One region of the Agrobacterium sp. 5Ca39 genome, then DNA from elsewhere that is predicted to be linked to it. Evidence: predicted binding sites of a transcription regulator. Region 1 holds the regulator's gene; each other region holds the start of a gene.
The links. Region 1 encodes LexA, which represses DNA repair genes until DNA is damaged. Its sites were predicted from a motif close to TGTTCNNNNTGTGTTCNG; they were not measured.
Positions count from the first base shown of each region.

Region 2: the regulator LexA is predicted to act here: its motif matches at 3,670-3,687, upstream of ACZ47E_RS01900 (energy-coupling factor ABC transporter ATP-binding protein).
Region 3: the regulator LexA is predicted to act here: its motif matches at 5,082-5,099, upstream of ruvC (crossover junction endodeoxyribonuclease RuvC).

Region 1 covers NZ_AP026436.1:1,026,362-1,037,795, reverse strand. Annotated here, with positions in the region: gene ACZ47E_RS05070 (pyruvate dehydrogenase complex E1 component subunit beta) at 1-769, opposite strand, end outside; gene pdhA (pyruvate dehydrogenase (acetyl-transferring) E1 component subunit alpha) at 787-1,830, opposite strand; gene ACZ47E_RS05060 (FtsB family cell division protein) at 1,984-2,301, opposite strand; gene eno (phosphopyruvate hydratase) at 2,595-3,869, opposite strand; gene kdsA (3-deoxy-8-phosphooctulonate synthase) at 4,007-4,852, opposite strand; gene ACZ47E_RS05045 (VOC family protein) at 4,849-5,730, opposite strand; gene lexA (transcriptional repressor LexA) at 6,046-6,768, shown strand; gene ACZ47E_RS05035 (glutathione S-transferase family protein) at 7,021-7,698, shown strand; gene ACZ47E_RS05030 (ComEC/Rec2 family competence protein) at 7,718-10,192, opposite strand; gene gltA (citrate synthase) at 10,455-11,434, shown strand, end outside.
Region 2 covers NZ_AP026436.1:400,018-411,451, forward strand. Annotated here, with positions in the region: gene ACZ47E_RS01875 (pirin family protein) at 1-217, opposite strand, end outside; gene ACZ47E_RS01880 (exodeoxyribonuclease VII small subunit) at 516-770, opposite strand; gene ACZ47E_RS01885 (histone deacetylase family protein) at 773-1,708, opposite strand; gene ACZ47E_RS01890 (biotin transporter BioY) at 1,734-2,297, opposite strand; gene ACZ47E_RS01895 (energy-coupling factor transporter transmembrane component T family protein) at 2,329-2,934, opposite strand; gene ACZ47E_RS01900 (energy-coupling factor ABC transporter ATP-binding protein) at 2,931-3,611, opposite strand; gene ACZ47E_RS01905 (winged helix-turn-helix domain-containing protein) at 3,724-4,920, shown strand; gene ribB (3,4-dihydroxy-2-butanone-4-phosphate synthase) at 5,190-6,290, opposite strand; gene aroC (chorismate synthase) at 6,303-7,400, opposite strand; gene ACZ47E_RS01920 (hypothetical protein) at 7,499-7,795, opposite strand; gene ACZ47E_RS01925 (DUF1344 domain-containing protein) at 7,836-8,096, shown strand; gene ACZ47E_RS01930 (histidine phosphatase family protein) at 8,313-8,906, opposite strand; gene fabI (enoyl-ACP reductase FabI) at 8,942-9,760, opposite strand; gene ACZ47E_RS01940 (DnaJ C-terminal domain-containing protein) at 9,892-11,007, opposite strand; gene ACZ47E_RS01945 (RT0821/Lpp0805 family surface protein) at 11,220-11,434, opposite strand, start outside.
Region 3 covers NZ_AP026437.1:1,913,544-1,920,384, reverse strand. Annotated here, with positions in the region: gene ACZ47E_RS22560 (5-formyltetrahydrofolate cyclo-ligase) at 1-522, shown strand, start outside; gene ACZ47E_RS22555 (TIGR00282 family metallophosphoesterase) at 595-1,419, shown strand; gene ACZ47E_RS22550 (MBL fold metallo-hydrolase) at 1,532-2,374, shown strand; gene ACZ47E_RS22545 (pyridoxamine 5'-phosphate oxidase family protein) at 2,412-2,915, opposite strand; gene ACZ47E_RS22540 (YebC/PmpR family DNA-binding transcriptional regulator) at 3,114-3,860, shown strand; gene ACZ47E_RS22535 (LLM class flavin-dependent oxidoreductase) at 3,916-4,917, opposite strand; gene ruvC (crossover junction endodeoxyribonuclease RuvC) at 5,141-5,653, shown strand; gene ruvA (Holliday junction branch migration protein RuvA) at 5,683-6,300, shown strand; gene ruvB (Holliday junction branch migration DNA helicase RuvB) at 6,423-6,841, shown strand, end outside.

The DNA.
Region 1 (11,434 bases):
CCATCTGGCCGCCCGACATGTACAGGGTCTTCGCTGCCGAGTTGACGATCTGGTCGATCGCCTGCATGGCGAAGTTGAAGGTCATGAATTCGACGATCGGCTTCAGGCCGGTCATGGCTGCGCCGACGCCGATGCCGGCAAAGCCGTGTTCGGTGATCGGGGTGTCGATGACGCGGCGCTCGCCGAATTCCTGCAGCAGGCCCTGGGTAATCTTGTAGGCGCCCTGATATTCGGCGACTTCTTCACCCATGATGAAGACTTTTTCATCGGCGCGCATTTCTTCGGCCATGGCGTCACGCAGCGCTTCACGCACCGTCGTCATCACCATTTCGGTGCCTTCCGGAATGTCCGGGTCAGCGGCAACGTCGATCTTGGGCGCTGCCGGAACCTTCGCGGCTTCCTTGGAAGCGCTCGGCTCTTCGGTCGCTTCGCGGGTCTTGCCGCCAGCGGCATCAGAACCGGAATTGGCAGCTTCGGCCTTCGGCTCTTCCTTCTTGGCAGAGGAAGAGATGTCGTCGGCGCTTTCGCCTTCCTGGATGAGCACGGCGATCGGGGTGTTGACCTTGACGCCTTCGGTGCCTGCATCGATCAGCAGCTTGCCGATGACGCCTTCATCCACGGCTTCCACTTCCATGGTCGCCTTGTCGGTTTCGATTTCCGCGATGACGTCGCCGGAGGTGACCTTGTCGCCTTCCTTTTTAAGCCATTTGGAAAGCGTGCCTTCCTCCATGGTCGGGGAAAGGGCGGGCATAAGAATTTCTACAGGCATGGGTTTCCCTTTCCCGATCAGAGCAGAATGTCGGTGTAGAGCTCGGACGCATCCGGCTCGGGGTCGTTCTGGGCGAAGTCGGCGCTGTCGGCAACGATATCACGGACATCCTTGTCGATGGCCTTGAGTTCGTCTTCGCTGGCCCAGCCCTGCTCCAGAAGGCGTGCTTTCACCTGCTCGATCGGATCGTGTTCCGAACGCATCTTCTGCACTTCGTCCTTGGAACGGTATTTCGCCGGGTCGGACATGGAGTGACCGCGGTAACGGTAGGTCAGCATTTCCAGAATGATCGGACCCTTGCCGGAACGGCAATGTTCAAGCGCCTGATCGGCCGCCGCCTTGACGGCGCGCACATCCATGCCATCCACCTGAATGCCTGGAATGCCGAAGGACTGGCCACGCAGCGAATAGTTCGACTGGGCGGTGGCGCGGGCGGTCGAGGTGCCCATGGCATAACGGTTGTTTTCGACGATATAGATGATCGGCAACTTCCAGAGAGCGGCCATGTTGAAGCTCTCATAGACCTGGCCCTGGTTCGCCGCGCCGTCACCGAAGTAGGTCACGGAGACGTTGTCGTTACCGCGATAGCGGTTGGCGAATGCGAGGCCGGTGCCGAGCGACACCTGGGCGCCGACGATGCCGTGACCGCCATAAAAATGCTTCTCTTTCGAGAACATGTGCATGGAGCCGCCCTTGCCTTTCGACAGACCGCCCTTGCGGCCGGTCAGTTCGGCCATGACGCCACGGGCGCTCATGCCGCAGGCGAGCATGTGACCATGGTCGCGATAGGCGGTGATGACCTGGTCGCCCTCTTTCTGAGCCATCTGCATGCCAACGACGACAGCTTCCTGGCCGATATAGAGGTGACAGAAACCACCGATGAAGCCCATGCCATAGAGCTGGCCGGCCTTTTCTTCAAAACGGCGGATCAAAAGCATTTCACGATAGGCGTGAAGCTCTTCTTCCTTCGAGAAGTCGGGGCTGTTCTTGCCGGTGAATTCGGTTGCGGACTTTGCCGTTGTCTTGCGGCCGGATACGGTCGCTGATTTTCGCGGCGCCATTCATCCCTCCCTGAGTTGCCGTTTGAATGGATAGAGTGGCGCGTACCATATGCAAGAAAGCGCCATGCAGCAATGCTTTAAACGCATGGCACATATTCACGCTAAGATGCTGTGAATAAATCAAAAATGTTGAATTAACCTAATCTCGGTTAATCAGAAATATGTGTTCATGATGACGATTTCGTCCGTTCGGGACATGTTCAGCTGGTACCGGGAAATCTCGTCGATCATGTCCCGTTCAAGCGAACCGTCACTCAACAGTTCCACCTGACGCTCCAGCGCCACGCGCGCCTGTGTCAGCTTTGCAAGCTCCGCCGTCCGGGTAATACGCTGCCGTTCCAGCCGCTCCGTTGCCTGAAGGCCGAAATCGCCATGGATCGAATGATAACCGAAGTAGGAAAGAAAAGCGATGGTAATGGCTGGAACGATCAGCCGACCGAATCGTCTCTTTTTATGATGCCTGGTCCACATGCCGGAGAGATGCCTCAAAACGCGTAACGTGAGTCTGAGACTAGAGCGGATTGTTTAACTATCCGTTGACCTTAAATTCCAATCGGCAATTGGGCATGAAAAAGCCCGCCGGAGGGCGGGCTGGATTGGCGGGGGACCTGCCCTCCCCACCGTCATCCTCGCCCTTGAGGCGAGGATCCAAAAACGTACCGTGGTGGATCCTCGGGTCAAGCCCGAGGATGACATCTCATATGTAGATGCGTTTTTCACCACCTATGCCCGCAAGACAGCGGGCCCAGAAACCCGAACGCAAATTAACCGCGCAGGATTGAACGGCCGGCGTAAGCAGCCTGGGGGCCGAGCATTTCCTCGATACGGATCAGCTGGTTATACTTTGCGAGCCGGTCGGAACGGGCAAGCGAGCCGGTCTTGATCTGACCGCAGTTCGTGGCAACTGCGAGATCGGCGATGGTCGAATCTTCGGTCTCGCCCGAACGGTGCGACATGACGGCGGTGTAGCCGGCCTTGTGGGCGGTTTCGACCGCGTCCAGCGTCTCGGAAAGCGAACCGATCTGGTTGACCTTGACGAGGATGGAGTTGGCGACGCCCATCTTGATGCCGTCGCGAAGACGCGCGGAGTTGGTGACGAAGAGATCGTCGCCGACCAGCTGGCACTTATTGCCGATGAGATCGGTCAATGTCTTCCAGCCGTCCCAGTCGTCTTCAGCCATCCCGTCTTCGATGGAAATGATCGGGTACTTGGCAACGAGGTCAGCAAGGTATTCAGCCATGGCGCCCGATTCCAGCGTGCGGCCTTCACCCTCGAGAACGTATTTGCCGTTTTTGAAGAATTCGGTCGATGCACAGTCGAGGCCGACATACATGTCTTCGCCCGGACGGTAACCGGCCTTTTCGATCGACTTCATGATGAAATCGAGCGCGGCAGGCGCGCTTTCGAGACCGGGAGCGAAACCGCCTTCATCGCCGACATTGGTGTTGTGGCCCTGCGCGGACAGTTCTTTCTTCAGCGTGTGGAACACTTCCGAACCCATGCGCACGGCTTCGCGGATGTTTTCTGCGCCAACCGGCAGGATCATGAATTCCTGGAAGTCGATCGGGTTGTCGGCGTGGGCCCCGCCGTTGATGATGTTCATCATCGGAACCGGCAGCAGATGCGCGTTCGGGCCGCCGACATAACGGTAGAGCGGCAGGCCGGAGGCTTCGGCAGCAGCCTTGGCGATGGCGAGCGACACGCCGAGAATGGCGTTGGCGCCAATGCGCGACTTGTTCGGCGTGCCGTCCAGCGCGATCATCATCTGGTCGATCTGGATCTGGTTTTCAGCATCGAAGCCGCCGATGGCGTCGAAGATTTCGGTGTTGACGGCTTCAACGGCCTTTTCCACGCCCTTGCCGAGATAACGCTTGCCGCCATCACGCAGCTCAACCGCCTCATGCGCGCCGGTGGAGGCGCCCGAAGGAACGGCGGCACGGCCCATGGAGCCGTCTTCGAGGTACACATCGACTTCAACGGTCGGGTTGCCGCGGCTGTCGAGGATTTCGCGCGCGATGATATCGGTAATGGCAGTCATGGTCTCTCCCTTGGGAATGGAACAGATATTTTCCGTCGCCTGTCTTAGACGATGGCGAAGAAATTACAATGACGGCAGGCCGTAGAAAGGGAACCACCGCCATTTAAAATCGATTGGCACGGCACCGCGCCCGCCGCTCAGGCTTTCGCGATGGCGTCGAAGGCCAGCAGCTTTTCGAGCAGTTTCGGCATATCCTTCAGGTGAACCATGTTCGGGCCGTCAGAAGGCGCATTGTCCGGGTCCTCATGGGTCTCGATGAAGAGGCCTGCGACACCAACGGCGACAGCTGCGCGAGACAGCGTTTCGACAAATTCCCGCTGACCGCCGGTGGAACCGCCCTGCCCGCCCGGCTGCTGCACCGAGTGGGTGGCGTCGAAGACAACAGGTGCGCCGAGGGATGCCATGATCGGCAGAGAACGCATGTCGGAGACCAGCGTATTGTAGCCGAAGGACGCGCCGCGTTCGCACAGCAGCACATTGGGGTTGCCGCTTTCATTCAGTTTGGCGAGCACGTTCTTCATGTCCCATGGCGCCAGGAACTGGCCTTTCTTGACATTGATGACTCGGCCGGTTTTTGCGGCGGCAACGAGAAGATCGGTCTGACGGCTGAGGAAGGCCGGGATCTGCAGCACATCCACCACTTCGGAAACGATGGCGCACTGTTCTTCGGTGTGAATGTCGGTCAGGACCGGAAAGCCGAATTCCTTCTTGAGATCGGCAAAGACCTGCATGGCACTGTCCAGACCGATGCCACGCTTGCCGGAAAGCGAGGTGCGGTTCGCCTTGTCGAAGGATGACTTGTAAACGAGGCCGATTCCGAGCCCGTCACAAAGCTCCTTCAAGACACCCGCAATCATGAAGGCGTGCTCCCGGCTTTCCATCTGGCAGGGGCCGGCGATCAGTGAAAAACGCTCGCTATTGCAAAAGGAAACCTTGCTGGCGCCCTGGCCGGCGGTGACTTTGAGATTGTTCGTGACGCTCATCTTTTTTCCTCGAAGGCGAAATCGACGCCCTGTCCGGGTGCTGCGGGCACCACCAGACGGCCGCCCGCTTCTGCGCTGGACACGCCATTAGCAGCAAGTACCGTCGCTGTCACGGCAAGATCGTCAACGGAAAAGACGACGCCCATGCCGCGCAGGCCCTCACCGTTTTTTCCCGCAGCCTTCGGGTCGACGCCAGAAAGGGCGGGTCTTTCACTCAGCCTCACCCTTGCATTGCCGGTTTCGAAAACGACATCACCATCCGGAGACACAACGCCGTTGCAGCCGAAAACCGTTTCTATCAAGTGGGTGTCACTCCGCGTACCGGAACACAGCACGATCTCGCGAAGGCCCAGAACTCCGTTCTGGTGACGTTCCAGTGCAGCACGGTCCCCCGGCAGTGCCTGCAGGCGTTGACAACTGAAGAGGAAGAAATCCGCAGCCGATCCGCTTGCCGCGAAAGCAAGCCGGAACGCCGCCTCGCCTGACGATCCGTCCGGCATTTGCATGGGCCGCGAAAATTCGAAGACCTCGCCGGCCGATACGCCGGACGCCACGAATCTCCGGTGATCGGCACGAGCGTCAGCAGTGGAGGCCACAAGGGCAGAAAAACCTTCCTGTCCGTACGATCGCCGGAATGCCTGATCCCTGCCGGTGAAAACATCGCCTCTCTCGACCGACGCGATATAGCTGACCCGGTCAGCAATTGTCAGAGGCTCCAGATAGGTGCCATCCCTGAAGAACACACAGGCATTCTCCGTGCCGAACGGATGGAGAGCCTGTGGCGCGACCGTAAAGCCAAGGACCTTGAGCCGCGCGGCCGCTACCGCAAGGTCCCGAGCGGGCAGAACGAGATGATCGACGCGATGCCTGTCAGCCATAAATCTTGCCTTTTTGACGCGCCCGGCGCAGATGCCGGGTATTGAAGCTGACAAAAGCACGAAGAGCGCCGGGAATGCAAATGACCGGCCTGCGCGTCGATTCCGGTATCGGCAAAGGCTGGAGTTCAAGAAAGCGACGGCATCCCGCCCGTCAGTCATCGTTTCCCGCTTCGGCGTTGTCCCTAAGATCAAATCACGATCAGAGACGCATCCTTCACGAAATTTTAGGGGATTGCGGAACACATATGGAACATATAGTGTTCGTTCTGTATTTGTTTCGCGACTTCAACGACGATTCTCAAGGGTGTTTTCCTCATGCTCACGCGCAAACAGCAGGAATTGCTTCTCTTCATTCATGAAAGAATGAAAGAGTCCGGCGTGCCGCCCTCCTTCGATGAAATGAAGGACGCACTCGATCTTGCCTCCAAATCCGGCATCCACCGGCTGATCACCGCTCTGGAAGAGCGAGGGTTCATTCGCCGGCTACCTAACAGGGCGCGAGCGCTTGAAGTGATCAAGCTGCCGGAGGCCTATGTGCCCGGTGCGAGGCCGCAACGGGGCTTCTCGCCGAGCGTTATTGAAGGCAGCCTCGGCAAGCCCAAGATGCCAGAGCCCGCCCCTGCCCCAAAGGCGCCTGCGAACGATATAGCAGGCGTGGCAACCGTGCCCGTCATGGGCCGGATCGCTGCCGGTGTGCCGATCTCAGCCATTCAGAACAATACGCATGACGTGGCGGTTCCGGTGGACATGCTTGGCTCGGGCGAACATTACGCGCTCGAGGTCAAGGGCGATTCGATGATCGAGGCCGGCATCTTCGATGGCGATACCGTCATCATTCGCAACGGTAACACCGCCAATCCCGGCGATATCATCGTGGCGCTGGTGGATGACGAGGAAGCGACGCTGAAGCGCTTCCGTCGCAAAGGCGCTTCGATCGCACTTGAAGCAGCAAACCCTGCCTATGAGACCCGCATTTTCGGACCTGATCGGGTTAAAATCCAGGGCAAGCTGGTAGGGCTGATCCGCCGGTATCATTGATGCTGCTGCCGGTCCGGATAAGGCCGGAGCGGTCGATGAGCGATAAATCAGGCCTTCAAGATGAACGGCGCGTCATTCCACTCGAGTGATGCGCCTTTTCTTTTTAATGGCGGCGAAGGCGGCTTTGCCAGAGGACGTCGGCAGGGATGGCGCCCCACCCATCAATTGGCGTTATGGGAGCGATGGATTCTTTGCGATATTCCGGGCCGGGCCGCTGGTATAAAAACCCGCTTCACAATCAGGAGACCCGCAATGTACGATCTTTATATCGCCAACAAGAATTACTCCTCCTGGTCGCTGAGGCCATGGGTCCTGATGCGCACGCTCGGTATCGCCTTCGAGGAGAAACTCGTCCCGTTTGGTGAAGGCGTGTCATTCTCCACCTTTTCCCCAACTGGCAAGGTGCCTTGCCTCGTCGATGATGGCGTGACGATTTGGGAGTCACTCTCGATCGCCGAATATCTTGCCGAACGTCATCAAGGGGTATGGGCAAGCGACAAGCATGCGAGAGCCTGGTCGCGGTCGGCAGCAAGCGAAATGCATGCGGGATTTTCGTCCCTTCGCAATCTCTACCCCATGTCCGTTGGCGTTCGTGTCAGACCGAACGTCAGCGATGCCGGGCTTGCGGCGGATATAAAGCGTGTCGATGCGTTGTGGAGCGAGGGCCTGTCGAATTTCGGCGGTCCCTATCTCGCCGGTCAGAAGTTCACGGCGGTGGATGCCTTCTACTGCCCTGTGGCACTCCGTTTCCAGACGTATGGCGCAGACCTTTCTCCTGCGGCAAAAGCCTATTGTGAGCGACTGCTCGCTCTGCCTTCCATGCGCGAATGGTATGAGGCGGGACTGAAGGAGACCTGGCGTGACGCGGCACATGAAGAGGAGATCGCCGGAATCGGCGAATTGACGATGGATCTACGCGCAAAGGCCTGACGATCCTTGCCGGTGGCGATCATTGCGACGCCGCCAGCAGACGGGTGATCGTTTCAGGCAATTCACGGTCGAAACGCCCGGTTTTCCAGTCATAATATCGATGTTCACTCCACGGGCGGTTTGCGCCCGCGGTTGACGCCCGTAGCCGACCGACAACGCCGGGCTGATCGCTCCTCGCGAAGTCTATCTCCACGGAACCGATGCGCCGCAATATGTCGCGGTTGAGGAGTAACGCGCCCGAGCGACACTGTGCAAACGACGTTCTGCGGGAAACAATGACGATGTCGGCAATGTCACATGCCTTTCCGGCGAGGCGGCCGTCTTCCAGTACGATGATCCATTCGCCGCTTTCCGCACGCGCCACGCACCAGCGACCTGACTTGCATGTAAAAATTCCAGGCGCTGCATCCTTCAACGCAGCCGCCATGTCTCGTCCCACAGCCTTTATTTCGTCCCGCGTGAGCTTTGATTTCTTGGTGAGTGCGATGCCGGACGCGGTTGGAACGTCTTTTCTGAGGATAACGGGCGCGAGCGGTTTCTCCGGAAGCAGCAGCGCCCTTTGCCACTGGTCATAGATGAAGCCATGCGGCCGGGTTTTTGTGGCATAAACCTTGTTCTCGTCCAGAAGCGCGACCAGAGAACCGTCTTCGTAAACGAGGAGATCGGGCAGATCGCGCTGAGATGTCGCTGCCGAGAGGCCGAAGGCAAGCAGCAGAGGCGGAATGCCCAAAAGCGCAAGGCGGCTGCGCAGCAGGGTCAGCAGCAGGAAGCCAGCCGAGGCGATGCCGATGAACCAGCCATGCGGACGTCCGGTCGCGGCGCTGCCACCCCAGGAGGCGACTTCGTCCGCGACCTCTATGACCAGCGCCATGCCATGGCCCATGACCTTCAGGAATGGCGCGTCGAGCCCGAACGGCATCAGCAGCATGGCAATCAGACCGAAGGGCATGACGATCAGCGACATGAGCGGCGTGGCGGCGAGATTGGCAAAAAGTCCGTAGGTGGTGACACGCTGGAAATGTTCGGCAGAATAGATTGCTGTCGAAAGCCCACCGATCAGCGACGTTGTGATAACGCCGCCGATCACGGCACCTGCCGTTTGCGCTACCGTCACCCAAGCCGGTTTTCGCCCGGTAAAAAGACGCTCGCGGTCAATGCGCCAGCGGCTCCAGGCTGCATAGGCAGAAACGAGCGCGATCGTTGCGGCAAATGACATCTGAAAGCTTGGACCCATCACTTCGGACGGGGACAGCGCCAGTATCACGAGGGCGGAGAGCGCAACATTTCTCAGGCTGAGCGAGGGCTGATCGAAGAGCACCGCAATCAGCATCACGGACATCATCAGCCAGGCCCGCTCGGCGGAAACTGCGAAACCGGAAATCAGATAGTAGCAAAGTGTCATCAGGAGCGCTGCGAAGGCGGATATCTTCTTGACCGGCCATCGCTGGGCAAAGGCTGGGAAAAGGCTGAATGCGAGCCTCATGCCGACAAAGAAGATGCCTGATGCCAAGGCCATGTTGAGCCCGGATATGGCAACGATATGAGCCAGCCCCGAGACCCGCAGCGCCTCCATGGTTTCCGGCGATATGGCTTGTCTCTCATCGGTGACGATGGATGCAGCGAAGGCACCCGCATCGCCGCCGATCGTCGTGCGAATGCGCTCGGCGACGGCGGCACGCAGGCGATAAAGCCACATGTCGGCCATCTCCAGCCAACCCTCGGCCCCAAGGTCCGCCGTCGCCACCGCCTGGGGCGGCTGATAAAAAAAGCCTGTCGCGCCGATGCCCCGGAAATAGGATGAAAAGGCAAAGTCGTTCAATCCCGGCAAAGCCGGTCCGGACGGTGGAGAGAGCCGTGCCTTGCCGCGTATGGTCGCGCCGATGGGCATGGCGTCGCCGCCACCGCGCGCAAGGAGCGACACCCTCCCCGGCAGACGCGTTAGTGACGGCGCTTCAGTGGAGTGGAGCTGCACCAGATACCGCCAGTCGCCCCGCGCATCCACCTCCCGGCGCACCACCTTGCCGGTGAGGGTGGTGGTGACCGGCGTGTCCAGAAGGATGGTCGCCGCACGGCGGGTTTCCAGTTCGGCAAAAAGCATGCCGAGCAACAAGAGGGCGACAAGGCTGCACGCCCTTCCCACCGTATCAAGGCGGTATCGGTTGAGAAGCGCCAGTGGGGCCGCGACTAAAAATGCGACGATCAGAAGGGGCAAGGAAGGCGCGGTGTCGAGAGAAAACCAGAGGATCGCTCCGCAACCGATGACAACGGGTACGAAAAGAAAATCGTGCCCGAATGCGCGTTCTTCCGTCAGCCAGACGGCAACTTTTCGAGAAACGGAAACGCCGGGTTCGGGCCTGTCGACCAGAGGCGGCAGAACAGGGATCGCGACGGCGCCGGTCCGCTGCAGCGGAAACAGGATATCCACCGTGCCGGGGGCGTTTCCCTGCATCGTTTCGGCATATCCGAAATGCTGTTTTTCCCCTTGACCAAGCATTCTGCGCCGCGCCCCTGCCGCACTGTAAACAGGTTTGCAGAGGGACGCCCGAGATTGCAATGCTTTCCTTTAACCGCGCGTTGACTGAGATTGAATTGCTTCGATCGACGAGGCCAAAAGCAACGCATTTGCGTTTGCCGCAATGCACAATTTGACCTTTGGATAGCTTGGCATCTGCGACAGGATCATATAGCTAATCGGTAGACGCTTAACCGCGGGGCGTGTCTCAACGCCCCCACCCGCATGTTTTCGGAGGATCAGTATGACGGAAAAAAGCGCTACAGTGACACTTGGCGACAAACAGGTCGAACTCCCTGTCAGGGAAGGCACGATCGGGCCGAGCGTCGTCGATATCGGCACGCTGTACAAACACACGGGCTCCTTCACTTACGACCCGGGTTTCACGTCGACGGCCTCCTGCGAATCCAAGATCACCTATATCGACGGTGACGAAGGTGTTCTCCTGCACCGTGGCTTCCCCATCGAACAGCTCGCCGAACAGGGCGACTTTTTGGAAACCTGCTATCTGCTGCTTTACGGCGAACTGCCGACGGCGGCACAGAAGAAAGATTTCGATACCCGCGTCACGCGCCACACCATGGTGCACGAGCAGATGAGCCGCTTCTTCACCGGTTACCGTCGCGACGCACATCCGATGGCCGTCATGTGCGGCACGGTCGGCGCTCTCTCGGCCTTTTACCACGACTCGACCGACATCACCGATCCGCATCAGCGCATGGTCGCATCGCTTCGCATGATCGCCAAGATGCCGACGATCGCCGCGATGGCCTACAAGTACCATATCGGCCAGCCCTTCGTTTACCCGAAGAACGATCTGGATTACGCCTCCAACTTCCTGCACATGTGCTTTGCCGTGCCGTGCGAGGAATACAAGGTCGATCCGGTTCTGGCCCGCGCCATGGACCGCATCTTCATTCTGCATGCCGATCACGAACAGAATGCCTCCACCTCCACGGTGCGTCTTGCCGGTTCGTCGGGCGCCAACCCGTTCGCCTGTATTGCGGCCGGCATTGCCTGCCTCTGGGGTCCGGCACACGGCGGCGCCAACGAAGCGGCGCTCAACATGCTCAATGAAATCGGCTCGGTTGACCGCATTCCGGAATATATCGCCCGCGCCAAGGACAAGAACGACCCGTTCCGCCTGATGGGCTTTGGTCACCGCGTCTACAAGAACTACGACCCGCGCGCCAAGATCATGCAGAAGACGATGTATGAAGTGCT
Region 2 (11,434 bases), 630 kb from region 1:
GCGGCTTCACATCCAGCGCCTCACCGGCCTTCAGTATCGCCGGACCCATGCGATCGAAAAAGATGAAGGGACCGACAAGCCGCCGCTGCCGCGTCGGTAGCGCGCGCCGCACCGCAAAGCCGCCAATATCGCTGGTGCGGGGGATGATGAGGTTCTCGATGGCGTCGCAGGCAAAGGCATCGCCCGCGACGGGATCGTTACCGGGAAAGAAGGACATGGTCAGCTCCTCGTATCGTCTGGCGGGAGTTTAGCATAACCGAGGGGGAGGGGAGCATCGCGATATCGAACGCAGCGTCAACGATCCTTGTTAACACGACATTGTGAGAACACCTTACGGCCGGGAAGGTTCTCAAACCTCTCCTCCGTCATCCTCGGGCTTGTCCCGAGGATCTAAACACGTCAAGAAAATCAATGCATTGCAGATCCTCGGGACAAGCCCGAGGATGACGTCTAGCGTTTAAATCGGGAGGTGGCTACCTTATCGAATCCCGTCCGAACGCTCACCCTAAACGCAATCACTCTCCGTCAAGCGGCTCCACACCCTGCGGCTTGCCGGCGCGGTCGAGACGGATCTTCTCGATGCGCTTTTCGGCAGCGTTCAGCAGCGTTTCGCAATGCTTCTTCAGGGCTTCGCCGCGCTCATAGATGGCGATGGATTCGTCCAGCGCCACGTCGCCGCGTTCCAGACGTGCGACAATGCTTTCCAGCTCGGCGACGGCTTTTTCGAACGAATAACCGCTGACATCGGCTGTGTTGGCATTTTCCGTCATGTTCAACCCTTCATCATTCTCAAAATATGCATGGCTGCCGATTCCGCCAGCCCTTCCAGATCATAACCGCCTTCCAGCAGGCTGACGACCCGGTTCGAAGTGTATTTATCCGCCATCTCCAAGAGCCGGCCCGTCGCCCAGTCGAAATCCTCTCCCACCAGATTGATCTGCGCCAGCGGATCACGGTGATGCGCGTCGAAACCGGCGGAGATGAGAATGAGATCGGGCGAAAAATCCGCAATCGCCGGCAAAACGCGTGATTTGAATGCCTCGCGGAAATGTTCGCTGCCGGTGTTCGGAGAAAGCGGTGCGTTGACGACGTTGTTCTTCACGCCGGTTTCGTTTTTATCGCCGCTCCACGGATAAAGCGGCATCTGGTGGGTGGAACAGAACAGCACGGATGTGTCGTTCCAGAAGATGTCCTGCGTGCCGTTGCCGTGGTGCACATCCCAGTCGATGATGGCGACGCGCTCGGCACCATGCGCCTTCTGCGCGTGGCGGGCGGCGATCGCCACATTGTTGAAAAGACAGAAGCCCATGGCCTTGGCGGTCTCGGCATGGTGGCCAGGCGGGCGGGCTGCAACGAAGACATTGTCGGCAGCGCCGGTAAAGACATCGTCTACTGCCGCCATTGCGGCGCCGATGCCGGTCAGCGCCGCCTGCAGGCTTTTTTGCGAAACGTAAGTGTCGGCCTCAATGCGGTTGATCTCGCCATCCTCTTCCGGAATCTGTCGCATCACGGCAAGCAGATGCTCTTCCGGATGCGCCAGCAGCACCGCATCCTCATTGGCCTGAGGCGCTTCTTTGCGATCAAGGCGCTCGAAATTCGGATGTTCGAGCGCGATGTTCAGCGACCGCAGGCGGTCCGGCCGCTCGGGATGGCCGGAAGGCGTGATATGCTCGAGGAAGATCGGATGTTCGTATAAACGCGTCGCCATTCTTTTCCTCCCGAAGAAAGTGTTTTCAGGCGCGCTGCGGCAGCAGCGGATAACCCGCCATGACGGCGCGGCCGGCAAGGGCTGCCAGCACGGCCTTCAGCGCATCACCCGGGATGAAGGCAAGCGAACCCATGAAAGCCTTTTCAAAACCGAGACCGACGACCACCGCCAGGTAGGTGATGCCGAAAGCATAAAGCACGACCACGCCGCCGATCAGGCTGGCGACGAAAAAGCCAACACCCTGCGCCAGAGCGGACTGGCTGCGATTGACGAATTTTTCCGAGAGCGTGCCGGTGACGAAAACGGCTGCGATCCAGCCGATCAGGAAGCCCGTTGTCGGCGTGGTGAAGATCGAAAGACCACCACGTCCGCCCGAAAGCACCGGCAGGCCGATGGCGGCAATCAGGATCGTCAGCAGAACCGCGAGTGTGCCGCGTTTTGCGCCGAGGACGACGCCGGCGAGCATGACGCCGAGCGACTGCGCGGTAATCGGCACCGGAATGAAACCGAGCGTGATCGGCGGCAAAAGCCCGAGCGCGATGATGATGGCGGAAAACAGCGAAATCAGCACAAGGTCGCGGGTCGTCATGGCTCGGAAACTCCGGATGGTTGTCTGGCCGTCAGCTTTGGCCTCTGAAACCGCGCGCGTCAATGGCGTCGGCAATGGCATCGGCATCCTTCAACGTCATAATGACGAGGGGCACGATGATGGTCGCCATCCGCACGGGCAGGCCACGCGCCCGGTGTGCATCGCGCACCGCATGGTAACGGTTGACGATCTCAGGCACGAAGCGCACCACCAGCCCGACTGCAAGCCCGATATCGGCGGCCTTGAGCAGCCCCAGCCTTTCCAGCGGGGAGGCAGCACGTGTAATTTCGTCCATGAACTGCGAAATGCTGACGGTGATGGTGACCGCGGTGGCGAGCAACGCAAGTGCCGTCAGCCGCATAAGATTGACACTGGCATCGTGGGCCGGAAGCAGGAGATAGCTGAAGCCGGCGACGAGGAAGATCGTCAGCATCACCGGCCGCAGCCGCAGGGCGATGTCCTTGAGGGGCAGCCGCGTCGCGCTCAGAGCTAGCGCGGCCAGAACCATCGCGCATGCGAGAACCAGCAAGTCGCGGGTGAGGAACAATGCAATGCTGAAGCCCATGAGCGTCAGAAGCTTGAGGCGCGGCGAGACGCGGTAAAGCCAGCCCGTTCCTTCGACATGCAGCGATTTCATCGCGACGCCACCTCCAGATAGCGCGCCACCGCCGCTTCAGGTGCAGCATCTGCAATAAGCGCACCCTCATGGAAAACCAGCACCCGGTCGAAACCCCGAAGCAACGGCAGATCGTGGGTTATGACAATCAGCGCCTGGGACAGCGCCGCCATGGCTCTTTCCACGATTGCGCGGTTTTTGAGATCAAGCTGGTTGGTTGGCTCATCGAGAATGAGGATTTGCGGTTCCGTCACCAGAAGGGCGGCAAGCGCTGCAAGCTGTAGCTCACCGCCGGAAAGCTCATGCGCGCGCCGGTCTTCCAGCTGCGCGATGCCGAGTCCGGCCAGAACGACCTTCACCCGATTTTCAGTTTCGGCCTTGCCGAGGCCGAGCCGCTTCAGCCCGAAGGCGACATCGTCGCGCACGATCGGCAGGATGATCTGGTTTTGGGGATTCTGGAAGATGAAACCGACCATCTGCAGGATGGCCCTGGCGTCGCTCACGGTGTCGAGACCGTTCACCGAAACCTTGCCCTCGCTTGGCTTGTTCAGCCCGTTGATCAGCCGGGCAAAGGTGGTCTTACCGGAACCATTGAGACCGATTACGCCGATACGCCGTTCCGTCAACGTCAAAGACAGCGGCTGCAGGACCTGCCGGCCCTCGAAAACGACACCGGCGGCATCGAAACGGATTTCCAAACTTACATCCTCGCGCTCGTTTCCGGTTCTATATCCCGTCATCAACAGAAGTGAAACAAGGAACAAAAAAAGAACATTGCATTCGCGAAAAAGCCGTCATACCTTCTGGGCCATGACGATCAAGGTTTCGAACGAAGCAGCAAGGCGGATTTTTCTGGCGCGGCAGGGCCTTTCCTCCCCGCCCGGCAAGGCGCTTTCCAAGGATGGGCTGCTGCAGCTCATCAACGATCTCGGCTTCGTGCAGGTGGACAGCATCGGCACGGTGGAGCGCGCCCATCACCAGATTATTTTCTCCCGCAACCAGACCTACAGGCGCAACCATCTGACCACGCTGCTGGAAAAGGACCACGCCCTTTTCGAGCACTGGACGCATGATGCCTCCATCCTGCCGACGGAATTTTATCCCTATTGGAAACACCGCTTCCGCCGCCGCGAGCCGATCATTCAGGAACGCTGGCGCAAATGGCACGGTGAGGGTTTCGATGCCGCGTTCGGCGAAACGCTGGAGCGCATCGCCGCAACCGGGCCGGTGCTGGCGCGGGAGCTTAAAGAGGAGGGACACCAGTCCGGTGGCTGGTGGAACTGGCATCCCTCCAAGACCGCACTCGAATATCTCTGGCACACCGGCAAGCTTGCAATTGCCGGCCGTGTGAACTTCCAGAAGGTCTATGATCTGGCCGAACGGGTCATTCCCGGTGAGCATCACGAGACCGAAGTGGAGCACGCCGAATTCGTCGACTGGGCCTGCCGCGAGGCGCTGAAGCGGCTGGGTTTCGCCACGCATGGCGAAATCGCCGCGTTTTTCGATCTAGTGACGCCGCAGGAGGCGAGGGACTGGGTCAAAAACCATCGCGATGAATTGTGCGAGGTATCGCTTCTCGCAAGTGACGGCGACACTGCCCGCCAGTCCTATGCCTTTGCCGATTTCACTGCCGACCTGACGGACGTACCGGAACCGTCCTCCCGCGTTCGCGTGCTGAGCCCCTTCGACCCTTTGCTGCGTGACCGAAACCGCACGGAGCGGCTATTCGGCTTTTATTATCGCATCGAGGTCTTCGTGCCGGAGCCAAAGCGGCAATATGGCTATTATGTTTTTCCGCTTCTGGAAGGCGACCGTCTGATCGGTCGCATCGACATGAAGGCGGAGCGCAAAGGCAGCACTCTGGATGTACGCCGCCTGTGGCTCGAGCCCGGCGTGCGCGCTTCGGCCGGGCGGCTGGAAAAGCTCGATGCGGAATTGTCGCGGCTTGCGAAGTTCACAGGGGTCGAGAGCGTGAACTATCTGGAGGGCTGGCGGGAGGAAAACTGAGTTTTTCGCACGGATGATTGCGAGAGAGGTGCCCTCGGACTCAAGGTTATCGATCCGTGATACTGCATTGTAGCGCGGCGTTGCGGCATATTTCTTCTCCCCGCCGGGGAGAAGGTGGCCCAAAGGGTCGGATGAGGGGGCAACGGTAGAGATTTACGGAGAGCTAGCCCCCTCATCCCGCTGCCACGGACTTCTCCCCGGCGGCGAGAAGAAGCAGGCGGAACCCGCTCGCCTCACAATTGCGTGGCGAGACCAGGCAAAACCCAGGCTCACCCGATATCCGTCGCGGAAATCTTGATGCCGAATCCTTCGAGACCGACATAATGGCGTTCGCGCGTGGTCATCAGCTTGATCGAGCTGATGCCGAGGTCTTTGAGGATTTGCGCGCCGAGACCGATTTCCAGCCATTCGTTTTCCCGCGAGCGGGCCTGGGCGTGTGCCTCGTCCGGGTCGCGCGCCTTGCGCCGCCCCGCAACCTGGCCGACGCCGACGGAGCCTTCACGCAGATAGACGATGACGCCGCGGCCTTCCTCGGCGATCTTCTGCATGTAGTGCCGCACCGGCTGGCGGTCGCCGAACACGTCGTCAGCGACGTTTTCCGGGTGCAGGCGCACGGGAATGTCGACACCGTCCCTGATGTCGCCGAAAATCACCGCCATGTGCTGCATCCGGTCCCAGGGAAGGGAGTAGGTCTGCGCTCTGGCCGGGCCGAAGGGCGTTTCGATGGTGAAGGAGGATTCCATCTCCACCAGCGTTTCCTTGCGCTGGCGGTAGGCGATGAGATCGGCAACCGACACCTGCTTGAGCTGGTGTTTCTCCGCAAAGGCAGTGACCTGCGGTCCGCGCGTCACGGTGCCGTCGTCATTGACGAGTTCGCAGATGACACCGATCGGCGGCAGGCCTGCCAGCTTGCAGAGGTCGACGGCGGCTTCCGTATGTCCCGAGCGCATCAGGACGCCGCCCTCACGGGCAATCAGCGGGAAAATGTGTCCGGGCCGGGTAAAATCGGCGGCTCCGACATTGGGATTGGCGAGATTGCGCACCGTCAGCGTGCGGTCATCGGCGGAAATGCCCGTTGTGGTGCCGTGCTTGAAATCGACGCTGACGGTGAAGGCCGTGGTATGGGCGCTGTCATTTTCGGCCACCATGGCATTGAGGTTCAGGCGCTTGGCTTCTTCGCGCGGCATGGGGGCGCAGACGATGCCTGACGTGTGGCGCACGATGAAAGCCATCTTTTCTGCCGTGCAGTGGACCGCTGAAATGATCAGATCGCCCTCGTTCTCACGGTCATCATCATCGGTCACGACAACGATTTCACCGGCTTCGAAAGCGCGGATGGCATCGACAACGCGTTTCTGGTCATAGGCCATGGCGGAAATACCTCACTTCAACCGGCCGGTCTGGCCGCGATCCCTCAGATAATGGTCGGCAACGGTGCAGGCCACCATCGCTTCGCCGATCGGCACGGCACGAATGCCGACGCAGGGGTCGTGGCGTCCCTTGGTGCGCACGTCGACATTGTTGCCATCGGCATCGATCGACTGGCGCTCGGTCAGGATTGACGAGGTCGGCTTGATGGCAAAGCGCGCGATGACGGGCTCGCCGGTCGCAATGCCACCCAGAATGCCGCCGGCATGATTGGAGAGGAAGATCGGCCTGCCGTCATTGCCCATGCGCATTTCATCGGCATTCTCCTCGCCGGAAAGCTCGGCGGAGGCGAAACCCTCACCGATTTCCACGCCCTTGACGGCGTTGATCGACATCAGGCTGGAGGCAATATCCTGGTCAAGCTTGGCGTAGATCGGTGCGCCGATACCCGCCGGAACGCCTTCGGCGATCACTTCGACAACGGCGCCGATGGACGAACCGGCCTTGCGGATGCCGTCGAGATATTCTTCCCAGACGGGCACCATGGCGGCATCAGGGCAGAAGAACGGGTTCTGATCGACCTGATCCCAATCCCAGTTGTCGCGGTTGATCCTGTGTTTGCCGATCTGCACCAGCGCGCCGCGCACGTTGAGGCTGGGTACCACCTTTCGCGCGATTGCGCCGGCAGCGACACGCGCCGCCGTCTCGCGCGCGGAAGAGCGACCGCCGCCGCGATAATCGCGAATGCCATATTTCAGGTCATAGGTGAAATCCGCATGTCCGGGGCGGAATCGCCTGGCGATCTCGCCATAATCCTTGGAGCGCTGGTCGGTATTTTCGATCAGCATGGAAATCGGCGTGCCTGTTGTCGTCATCGTCTCGCCGTCCTCATCCAGCATGACGCCGGAAAGGACCTTGACAATATCGTCCTCGCGCCGCTGGGTGACGAAGCGGCTCTGGCCCGGCTTGCGCTTGTCCATCCAGTGCTGCACCTCGGCAAGGGTAAACCGGATGCCGGGCGGGCAACCATCCACCACGCAGCCAAGTGCCGGCCCGTGGCTTTCTCCCCAGGTGGTAACGCGGAAAAGATGACCGAAACTGTTATGCGACATAATTCTCAAACCGGAAAACGGGGCGCCTGTGGACAGCGCCGTTTAAAACAAGCGGATTTGTCTTAGTGGAAAATCCGGACAAGGCAAAAGCCTTTCTTTCATCGCAAACGCGATAAGAAGGTGACGTACCGTTCACGACTTGCGAAAGGACGAAAAACGACAGTCCCGCCATGGGCGACGGAAAGTGATTCGACCGTATCGACGGTTTTTTGAGATGACGAAATTGTAAAAGAGCCGGGGTTTTCCACCCTAAACCCGAGTTTTCCAATATTGCCGGAAAATGCGGTGTAAAAATCACTAACGGCTTGAACAGGATTTGAAATCCGTTCATCAATTGGGCCGAAAATGTCATGGTTGCGGGCAATTTCCGCCACATTCGAAAGGCAATTCTTCATGCATGTAAGGTTTTCACGCAAATCCACGAAAGCTAGATCGATGCGTATGATGATTGCCGCCCTTCTGGCCACCGCCAACCTCCTGATGCCGATCAACGGCTTCGCCCAGAGCGTCGACGTGGAAGGCACGATCAGCAAGATCGACGCGAACGGTCTCAGTATCACGCTGAACGACGGCAAGACCTATCGTGTGCCGGAAGAATTCAATTTCGAAGGTCTGAAAGCGGGCGTGAAGGTCGTTGTCTTCTACACGGAAGTGGATGGGAAACGTGTGGTCGACGATCTGCAGGTTGTGGAGTAAGCAGCCGCCTACCAAGTCAAAACCTCCTTTGTGAAACGAGCGGGTGCCACCTGTTTCTTCTCGCCGACGGGGAGAAGTCCGCGGCAGTGGGATAAGGGGCAAGCTCTCCGAAATCCGGCAACTTTGCCCCTCATCCGACCTTTCGGGCCACCTCTCCCCGGGTGAGAGAAGAAACAAGCTGCGATGTCCTGCCAATCATAGGAAAGCTGCCAGCCCCTAGGAAATCCACTCCACGCTGTTCCTGTCGATCTCGACCTTCAAAATCTGGTCCTGCGGGATTTGCGTCCGCGACGCCTCATCCTTGTCCATGCCTGAAACAAGTCTGAAAATCGAGCGGATGACGCCGCCATGGCAGACGCAGACGGTCGGCCGCTCCACGGAGGAGAGCCATGCGCCGATGCGCCAGGAGAGGATTTCATAGCTTTCGGCATCCTGGCCGGGGGGAATGAAATCCCACTTGTTGGCCTTGCGCGCCTTCACCCGGTCCGGAAATTCCTTCTTGAGCTCGGGCAACGTCTGCCCTTCCCAGTCACCGAAGGAAACTTCGATGAGGCGGTCGTCGGTGCGATAGGCCTTGGGATCGAGCCCCATCGCGCCGCGCATCAGTTCCATTGTCTCGCGCGTACGCCCGAGCGGGCTTGCTACATAATCGAAATCCGCGGCCTGATCCCCCAGGAGGCGGGCGAGAAGCAGACCATTGCCGACCGCCTGCTGGCGGCCGAAATCATTGAGCGGAATGTCTTTCTGGCCCTGAAGCCGGCGTATCGCATTCCAGTCCGTTTGTCCGTGCCGGATCACATAGACGAGCAAGGCGATACCCCAGTTTCAAGCATTCCCGGTTGTCGTCAGTCCTTCACCACCGAAATGTCAGGCGCATCCACCGCCTTCATGCCGATTGTGTGGTAACCGGAATCGACATGGTGGATTTCGCCGGTCACGCCGGTCGAAAGGTCGGAGAGCAGGTAAAGCGCCGACTTGCCGACTTCCTCAATCGAAACGGTGCGCTTCAGCGGCGCATTATATTCGTTCCACTTGAGAATGTAACGGAAGTCGCCGATGCCGGAAGCAGCGAGCGTCTTGATAGGGCCGGCGGAAACGGCATTGACGCGGATGCCGCGATTGCCGAGGTCGACGGCGAGGTAACGCACGCTTGCCTCAAGCGCGGCCTTGGCCACGCCCATGACGTTGTAGTTCGGCATCACCTTTTCGGCGCCGTAATAGGTAAGCGTCACGATCGAACCACCGTCATTCATGACGGGCTCCGCCCGCTTGGCAACGGCGGCCAGCGAGAAGACGGAAATGTCCATGGTGCGGTTGAAATTGTCGCGGCTGGTATCGAGGTAACGGCCGGTCAGCTCATCCTTGTCGGAAAAGGCAATGGCGTGCACGACGAAGTCGATCTTGCCCCAGTGCTTTTCCAGGCTGGCAAAAACCGCATCGATCGTCTCGAGATCGGTCACATCGCAGTGACCGGCCATGAAGGCGCCGAGTTCCTGGGCCAGCGGCTCGACACGCTTCTTCAGCGCATCGCCCTGCCAGGTGAGAGCCACTTCCGCACCCGCGTCGGCGCAGGCCTTGGCGATGCCCCAAGCGATGGAACGATTATTGGCGACACCCATGATGAGGCCGCGTTTGCCAGCCATGAGGCCAGATGCCTGAGCCATTTTATGCTCCCTAGTACTTTTGATCGGTCCTGCCTATGGCATAGGCTGCAATCCTGTTCAAGATTGCCAAGGATCATCAACTGTTAGGGAACGTAACAAAGGGTGCGTTGTCCCGGTTATTCGCAAAACTTTCACAAATAAAGGCCTTCGCGCATGTGGCGCATCAGGTCGGTCACCTTTTCATCGGGCTTCTCGTGCAGGACGATGCGCAGTTCGATGACGAGATCGCCGGAGCCGCCATTGCCGTCGGCAACACCCTTGCCGGCAATCCTGAGCGCGCGGTCCGAGCCTGACCAGGCTGGAATGGTGATGTTTTCCTCGCCAAGCGGCGTCTTGACCTTTGCTTCGCAGCCCAGAACCGCATCGCTGAGCGAGATCGGCAACGTCGTGTGGATATCGAAGCCACGAAGGGAAAACGCATCCTCGCGCGCGGTCAGCAATGTCACGGCGAGATCGCCGCGGGCCATGTTCGGAAGCTTCAGCCCCTGTCCCTTCAGCCGCACCACATGTCCGTCGGTCATGCCGGCTTCCAGCTGGAAGCGAACCTCTCGTTCATCGGCAAGCGATACGGTAATCCACTTTTGCTCCAGCAGATCGGCGACCGTGACGATGGCCTCCGCCGTGATATCGGGCGCCTTTTCGGGAGCTGGTTGCGGCGTGCGGAACCGGCGTACGAGAGCGCTGAAGAGATTGGCGGCAAGCGAGACGGGCGCGGCCCTGTCATCGCCAGCGCCGGACTGGGCGGCCTCGCCGGCGGCAGGTGTATCGCCTCTTACGGCGCTTGCGGCAGCCTTTGCCGCTTCCGCCGCCTGCTGTACCTTGGGATCGTTCTGTGCCTCCGCGCCGAAAATCCGCTCGACGATGTCTTCGGCACTTTCCGTCCTGGCGTCGGTTTTCTGGCCGGTCTGCGTCCGGTTGCGGGCGTCCGCCCGGGCCAGTTCTTCCATCAGCTTTTCGGCCGCCCTGGCGCGTTCAGCCGCCTCGCGCGCGGCCTCCCGCTGCTGCATGATGGTCTGATCGCGCTGCTTTTTTTCTGCAGCCTTGCGGGCCTGATCGTAGAGATCGCGCTTTTTCGGGTCTTTCAGAAGGTCGTAGGCCTGTCCGATCTCGGCGAATCGCGCCGAGGCATCGGGATCGTCGCGATTGGCGTCCGGATGAACGGTTTTCGCCTTCGTGCGCCAGGCGGCCTTGATTTCCTCGTGGCGGGCGTCACGTTTTACGCCGAGGATCGAATATGGATCGCGCATGCGAAACACCAGTTACGTTGGCTCAGGCGCCTGCCGCCCGTCATGGCGCAATCCTGAAGCTAACCCCTCCGAAAAGGGGTGCCCGCGATCATTCGCCTGCACGCCCTCGGTTTAATCAACGTCGACTGTTGCAATAAGTTGCTAATCACTCCTTTACGGAGCAGGTTCGACGCACCGGGGCCGCGCCTATTCCCCATGGAAGGGTAAACAGATTATTTCTGCTCGAAGCGGGTCATCAACCATTCGCCGGTTTCCGACAGGCAGGCCTGTCCGGAATAAGCTGCCACCCCTTCGAAGGAGTGGCGCGTTGTCTTGAAATCGCGGCAGACGAAACCGCTTGATTTGTCTTCGTGAATGGCGGTCACGACGCCGGCGCTGCCGGTGGCGGCATTCGCCCAGGGCAGCGGCTGGTCGGCAAGTTTGGCGA
Region 3 (6,841 bases), on a different replicon from region 1:
TCCATTACCGCCCACGGTGCCGCGGATATTCCCCTTGTGCCGGGGACCGTCATCTCCGGCTTCATGCCGATCCGCTCGGAGGCGGATACCCGTCCGCTGATGGAAGCGTTGCGGGCAAGGGGTGGACGTCTCGTCCTTCCCGTTGTGCTGGATCGTGAAACCATTGTCTTCAGGGCTTTCGAGAGGGATACGCCGCTGGTGAAGACCGGCTTCGGCACGACCGGTCCGGGTGAGGATGCGGAGCTTCTCGATCCCGATATACTGCTCGTACCTCTGTCCGTCTTCGATGGACACGGGCAACGGGTTGGTTATGGCGCAGGCCATTATGACCGCGCCATCGCGCGGTTGCACGCCAAGGGCAAACAGCCCGTTCTCATCGGTGTCGCCTTTGACTGTCAGGAAGTGGCAGACATCCCCGCGGAACCGCACGATGTCTCGCTTCACGCCATTCTGACAGAAAGCGGTCTGCGCTGGTTTTCAGCCCCGTTGTCGATCTCCGATAGTGGGCAAAAGGCGCTTTAGCACTTTTTAAAAGATTGATTACCCGTTAGAGGGGACGAAATATCGAAACATGCGCAAGATCGGGGCGGGTGAATGAGGCTTCTTTTTCTCGGAGACATGGTTGGCAAGACCGGACGCACGGCTGTCTGGGAGCGATTGCCGGGGCTGATTTCCGATCTGAAGCTGGATTTCGTCATCGTCAACGGTGAGAATGCTGCTGGTGGTTTCGGTATCACCGAGGATATCTATCTCGAGACCATCAATGCCGGTGCCGATGTTGTCACCACCGGCAATCACGTCTGGGATCAGAAAGAGGCGGTTTCCTTCTGCGAGCGCCATGACCAGTTCCTGCGGCCCGCCAATTACCCCGAGGGTACGCCGGGCAAGGGCTCGGGCATTTTTTATGCCCGCAACGGCGCACGCATATTGGTCGCCAACATCATGGGGCGGGTCTTCATGCATCCGGAGCTGGACGACCCCTTCAAGTCGGCGGAAAGCATTCTTGCTGCCTGCCCGCTGAAGGAACAGGCGGATGCCATCATCTTCGATTTTCACGCCGAGGCGACCAGCGAGAAACAGTGCTTCGGACATTTCGTGGATGGCCGTGCAAGCTTCGTCGTCGGCACCCACACCCATGTTCCGACGGCTGACGCACAGATATTGAACGGCGGAACCGCCTACATGTCGGATGCGGGCATGTGCGGCGATTATGACAGTTCACTCGGAATGGACAAGGAAGAGCCGATCAACCGCTTTATCTCCAAGATGCCGAAGGGCCGCTTTGAGGCCGCGAGCGGGCCTGCCACGATCTGCGGTGTCGGGGTGGAGATTTCCGACCGGACTGGGCTTGCGGAAAAAATTGCGCCGCTGCGCATCGGGCCGCGACTTTCGGAAACGCTGCCTTCCTTCTGGGTTTGATCCCGCCGAAGCGTTCACAATGACGAGAGTGCCAGCCTTCAGTTGCTGATGTAACTGGACGCTCGGCAAAACCTGTCCCATCCTCTCAGCTTCGCAAGTTCAGGGGAGTGGCATGATGCTGCGCGTGCTAATGCTTGCAATAACAGGATTGATCGCCTGTTCGGGAGCGGCCTTCTCCCAGTCGGCGAGCCGTCCTCCCGTCAGCCAGTGCCAGGCGATCGCCAGCGCCATTCCGGGCGTGATGTTCGCGCGCTTCGATGCGCGCAATGTTCAGCTGGCTCAGGCCACGGCGAAGGAAGAGGTGAAAATCAGCTTCATCGGCCACTCCACCTACCTGATCGAAAGTCCCGGCGGGGTAACGATTGCCACGGATTATAACGGTGTCTATCGCCCTCCCGTCATGCCGACGGTGGTGACCATGAACCGGGCGCATTCAACACATTTCACCCTTAATCCGGACCCGGCCATTCAATATGTGCTGCATGGCTGGAGCGATACGCCGGGAGAAAAAGCCGAGCACAAGGTGCTCGTGGGCGACGTTTACATCCGCAATGTCTCAACCGACATCCGCAACCGCTGGGGAGATTATGAGTCTTTTCAGGAAAACGGCAATTCCATCTTCATCTTCGAGGTTGCCGGGCTGTGTATCGGCCATCTCGGCCATCTGCATCATGAGTTGACGGACACGCATTATGCCGAGATCGGCCGCCTGGATGTGTTGATGGTGCCTGTCGATGGTGGTCTGACCATGGGGGCCGACAGCATGAGCAGGGTGGTCAAGCGCCTGCGCTCTGCGCTGATCCTGCCGATGCATCGCACCGGCCCGCCGCTGGAGCAGTTTCTGACCATGTTTGGCGAAAATTTCGCTATCGCCTATGCGAGCGATCCGGTCATCCGGGTCTCGATGAGAAACCTTCCCCGCCAGCCGCAGATACTGGTGCCGAAAGGCATGTAAATGGCGACGGGCGGGGAAAGGCTCGGGGAGCGGGTTCTCAGGCGAAGGTGAGGTGCTGGCGAACGCCGACGTCCGGCGTCTTGTCATCCGACATGTTTGCCTTGGCGATTTCCCAGCCGAATTTCAGCGTACGGTCCGTCGAAGCCCAGATATCGGCATCATCGACATGCAACGCCAGCATGGTCAGTTGCGGATCGCTCTTGCCGTGCTCGTACCAGGCGGCGGTGACTGAATTCCAGTATTCGTCGATCTTTGATTTGTCATCGCGCGCTTCGAGTACGCCCGAAAGGCAGGCGTGATAATCATGATCCTTGCCCACGAGGCAGAAATGCGCGCGGGATCCGGATTTGAGCGATTTTACCAGATCCGTGTCTTTTTTGGAAAAAAACCAGATCGTGTTGGTCTTGGGGTCAGCATGGGGCGCCATAGGCTGCATGTGACTGTGCAGGCCCTCAAGGCCGAGCATGCCGGCATGGACGGAATTGATCTCGTCCCAGAGCTGGCGGGCCGGGGCTTCTCTTGCTTCAGTCAGGCTGACCATATGTCTTCTCCTTCCGGTTTGGGGCTGCGGCGGAGTGGACAAGATGGCCTTCTCCGTCGCGTTCATGATCAGAACGAAGAGCGGATAAATCAGTTCCTTCTGTTGTTGCGGCAAGAGAAAGCGCCTGCGGGCTTGAACGATGAGCCTATCGCACTTATAAGGCCCGCAATCTCCAAATTACGATAAATCAGGTTTTCCATGGCTGGTCATTCACAGTTCAAGAACATCATGCACCGCAAGGGCAAGCAGGACTCCGTGCGGTCCAAAATGTTTTCCAAGCTTGCGCGCGAAATCACCGTTGCGGCCAAGACGGGCATGCCCGACCCGAACATGAACCCGCGCCTGCGTCTGGCCATCCAGAACGCCAAGGCCCAGTCCATGCCGAAAGACAATATCGAACGTGCCATCAAGAAGGCTGCGGGTGCCGAAGGCGAGAACTATGATGAGGTCCGCTACGAAGGCTACGGCCCTGGCGGCGTCGCCGTCATCGTCGAGGCGCTTACCGACAACCGTAACCGCACTGCCTCCAATGTACGATCCATCTTCACTAAGGCTGGTGGTGCGCTGGGTGAAACCGGATCGGTCTCCTTCTCCTTCGACCGTGTCGGCGAGATTTCCTATAAGGCGGAAGTCGGCGATGCAGACAAGGTGATGGAAGCGGCCATCGAGGCCGGTGCGGACGATGTTGAATCTTCCGAAGACGGCCACATCATCATCTGCGGTTTCGAAGCGATGAACGAGGTGTCCAAGGCGCTGGAAGGCGTGCTGGGCGAAGCCGAAAGCGTCAAGGCCATCTGGAAGCCGCAGAACACGGTACCTGTAGATGAAGAAAAGGCACAGTCGCTGATGAAACTCATCGACAACCTCGAGGACGATGACGACGTGCAGAACGTCTATTCGAACTTCGAAGTGTCGGAAGAAATTCTCGCCAAGCTTTCCGCCTGACGTTTTCACGTTCCTAAAAAAGGCCCCGGCAGCGATCCGCTCCGGGGCTTTTTGTTTAGGCGGCCTTTTTGATGGATGTCCGCACGTCGGCGAAAATCTCGACCGACCGCAGCCGCTTTTCGATGTCGTGGATCGGCATCGAGACAATCAGTTCGTCAGCCTGTGTTTCAGCCAGAAAACCGTCGAGATGACGCTGGATCGTTTCAGGCGCGCCAACGGCGGCAAAACGCAACGTGTGCTCCACGGAGAAGCGCTCCATCTCGTTCCAGTAGCCTTCCATGCTGTGCACGGGCTTCGGGAACTGCGTCCGCACATTGCGCCGCAGATTGACGAATTGCTGCTGTGACGAGGTAAAGAGATGCTGCGCCTCCTCGTCGGTATCGGCGCCGACACCCATCACGCCCACCATCACATAGGGCTTGTCCAGCACCTCGGAGGGCTGGAAACGCTCGCGATAGATATGGATCGCTTCCATCAGCATGTCAGGGGCAAAATGGGATGCGAAGGAATAGGGCAGGCCAAGGGCTGCGGCCAGATGCGCACTATAGGTGCTGGAGCCGAGCAGCCAGAGAGGCACGTTCGAATTCATGCCGGGTACGGCGAGGATCGCCTGATCCTGCTGAGGCGGGCCGAGATATCTTTGCAATTCGACGATGTCGTGCGGGAAATTCTCCGCACCGGCGTCGAGATTACGGCGCAGCGCCCGTGCGGTTCGCATATCTGTTCCGGGGGCGCGGCCCAGGCCAAGATCGACCCGGCCGGGCAGAAGTGCTGCAAGCGTCCCGAACTGTTCGGCAATGACGAGCGGGGAGTGGTTGGGAAGCATGATACCGCCCGAGCCGACGCGGATATGTTTCGTGGCCGCACCCACATGGGCGATAACGAGCGACGTCGCGGCGCTTGCGATGCCGGGCATGCCGTGATGTTCGGCCAGCCATATGCGGCTATAACCTTGTTCTTCAGCCTTGATCGCCATCCGGCGGGAGTTTTCGAGCGCCGCGCTGACGCTCTCGCCTTCGCCGATGGGCGAAAGATCGAGAAGGGAAAAGGGGATCATCCGACGCTCCTGCGTAATCTGGGTCTTTGCAGCGGATGTAAGGCGCGCCTGCGGATTTACCAGACAAGTCGCGTAGAATTGAAGGATGGATCAAAAAAATTGGCCTTTGCCAAAGGTCGGCACTGGGGCGACTTTGGCCCCTATTTGACGCCTGTACCCGGGAATGTTGTCGTTTTGTTCACTTATCGCTGGCAGTCTCGCGGCCGGAAAGATAAGGTACCTCATGCAAAAGACGATTCGGATCATCGGCATCGACCCCGGACTACGGCGCACCGGCTGGGGCGTGATCGACACATTGGGAAACAGCCTGCGTTTCGTCGCTTCCGGCACGGTGACTTCAGATGGCGACATGGATCTCGCCTCCCGGCTTTGCCAGCTTCATGACGGCTTGGCGGAAATCGTGCACAGCCATCAGCCCGATGAGGCGGCTGTGGAGCAGACTTTCGTCAACAAGGACGCGGTGGCCACGCTGAAACTCGGACAGGCGCGCGGCATCGCCATGCTTGTTCCGGCGCGTGCCGGTTTGCCGGTGTTCGAATATGCGCCGAACGCCGTGAAAAAAGCTGTCATCGGTGTGGGGCATGGTGAAAAGCAGCAAATTCACATGATGCTGAAAATCCTGATGCCGAAGGCCGAGTTCAAGGGTAACGATGCGGCGGACGCCCTCGCGATCGCAATCTGCCACGCCCATAATCGCGGCGGTGACAGGATGCGTCGGCTGCTGGCGGCCGGTTAATTTTAAGTCTCATTGCAGCGGGCGCGATCATGATCGGAAAACTGAAGGGCAGCATCGAGGAAATCGGCACGGATTACGTGTTGGTGGATGTGCATGGCGTCTGTTACGTCGCCTATTGTTCGGCGCGCACGCTGTCGAAAATAGGCTCCGTCGGAGAGGCCGTGATCCTCTTCATCGAAACCTATGTACGAGAGGACCAGCTCAAGCTTTTCGGCTTTCTTTCGGCGCTGGAGCGGGAATGGTTCAACCTTTTGCAGAGCGTGCAGGGCGTCGGATCGAAAGTCGCTCTTGCGGTGCTTTCCACCCTGTCGCCCACCGAGCTTGCCAATGCCATAGCGCTCCAGGACAAGGCGTCAATATCGCGTGCGCCGGGGGTTGGGCCCAAAGTGGCCGTGCGCCTCGTGACCGAATTGCGCAACAAGGCCCCGGCTTTCGCGGGCGAGGCGTCCGGGGCTATCGGACTGAAGCAGGAACTCGGGGAGGGTGTAGCCTCCGCGCCGGTGGCGGACGCCGTATCTGCACTCACCAATCTCGGCTATTCGCGTGACCAGGCCGCCAATGCGGTCGCCGCGGCGCTGAAAAATGGCGGTGAGGGCGCGGATAGCGCCAAGCTGATCCGGCTGGGGCTGAAGGAGCTTTCACGGTAAGGTGAGCCCGTTACACAAGCGTCCGGACGCGGTGTTGAATTTCGTGACGCGCCCTGGCGCGACAGCCATGTTATAGCGGCGAAGACGACCTCATGAATTCTAGAAATAATGGAATGCCCTGAATGAGCGATGCGGACAGACTGATCACCCCGGAAAAGCGCGGTGAGGACATCGACACCACCCTGCGTCCGCAGTCGCTGGACGACTTTACCGGGCAGGCGGAGGCGCGCGCCAATCTCAAGGTCTTCATCGAGGCCGCCAAGAATCGTGGCGAGGCGTTGGATCACGTGCTGTTCGTCGGTCCGCCCGGCCTCGGCAAGACCACGCTGGCGCAGATCATGGCCAAGGAGCTTGGAGTAAACTTCAAGTCCACCTCAGGGCCGGTAATCGCCAAGGCGGGCGATCTCGCCGCGCTCCTGACCAATCTTGAAGAGCGCGATGTTCTCTTCATCGATGAAATTCATCGCCTCAACCCGGCCGTGGAAGAAATCCTGTATCCGGCGATGGAGGATTTCCAGCTCGATCTGATCATCGGGGAAGG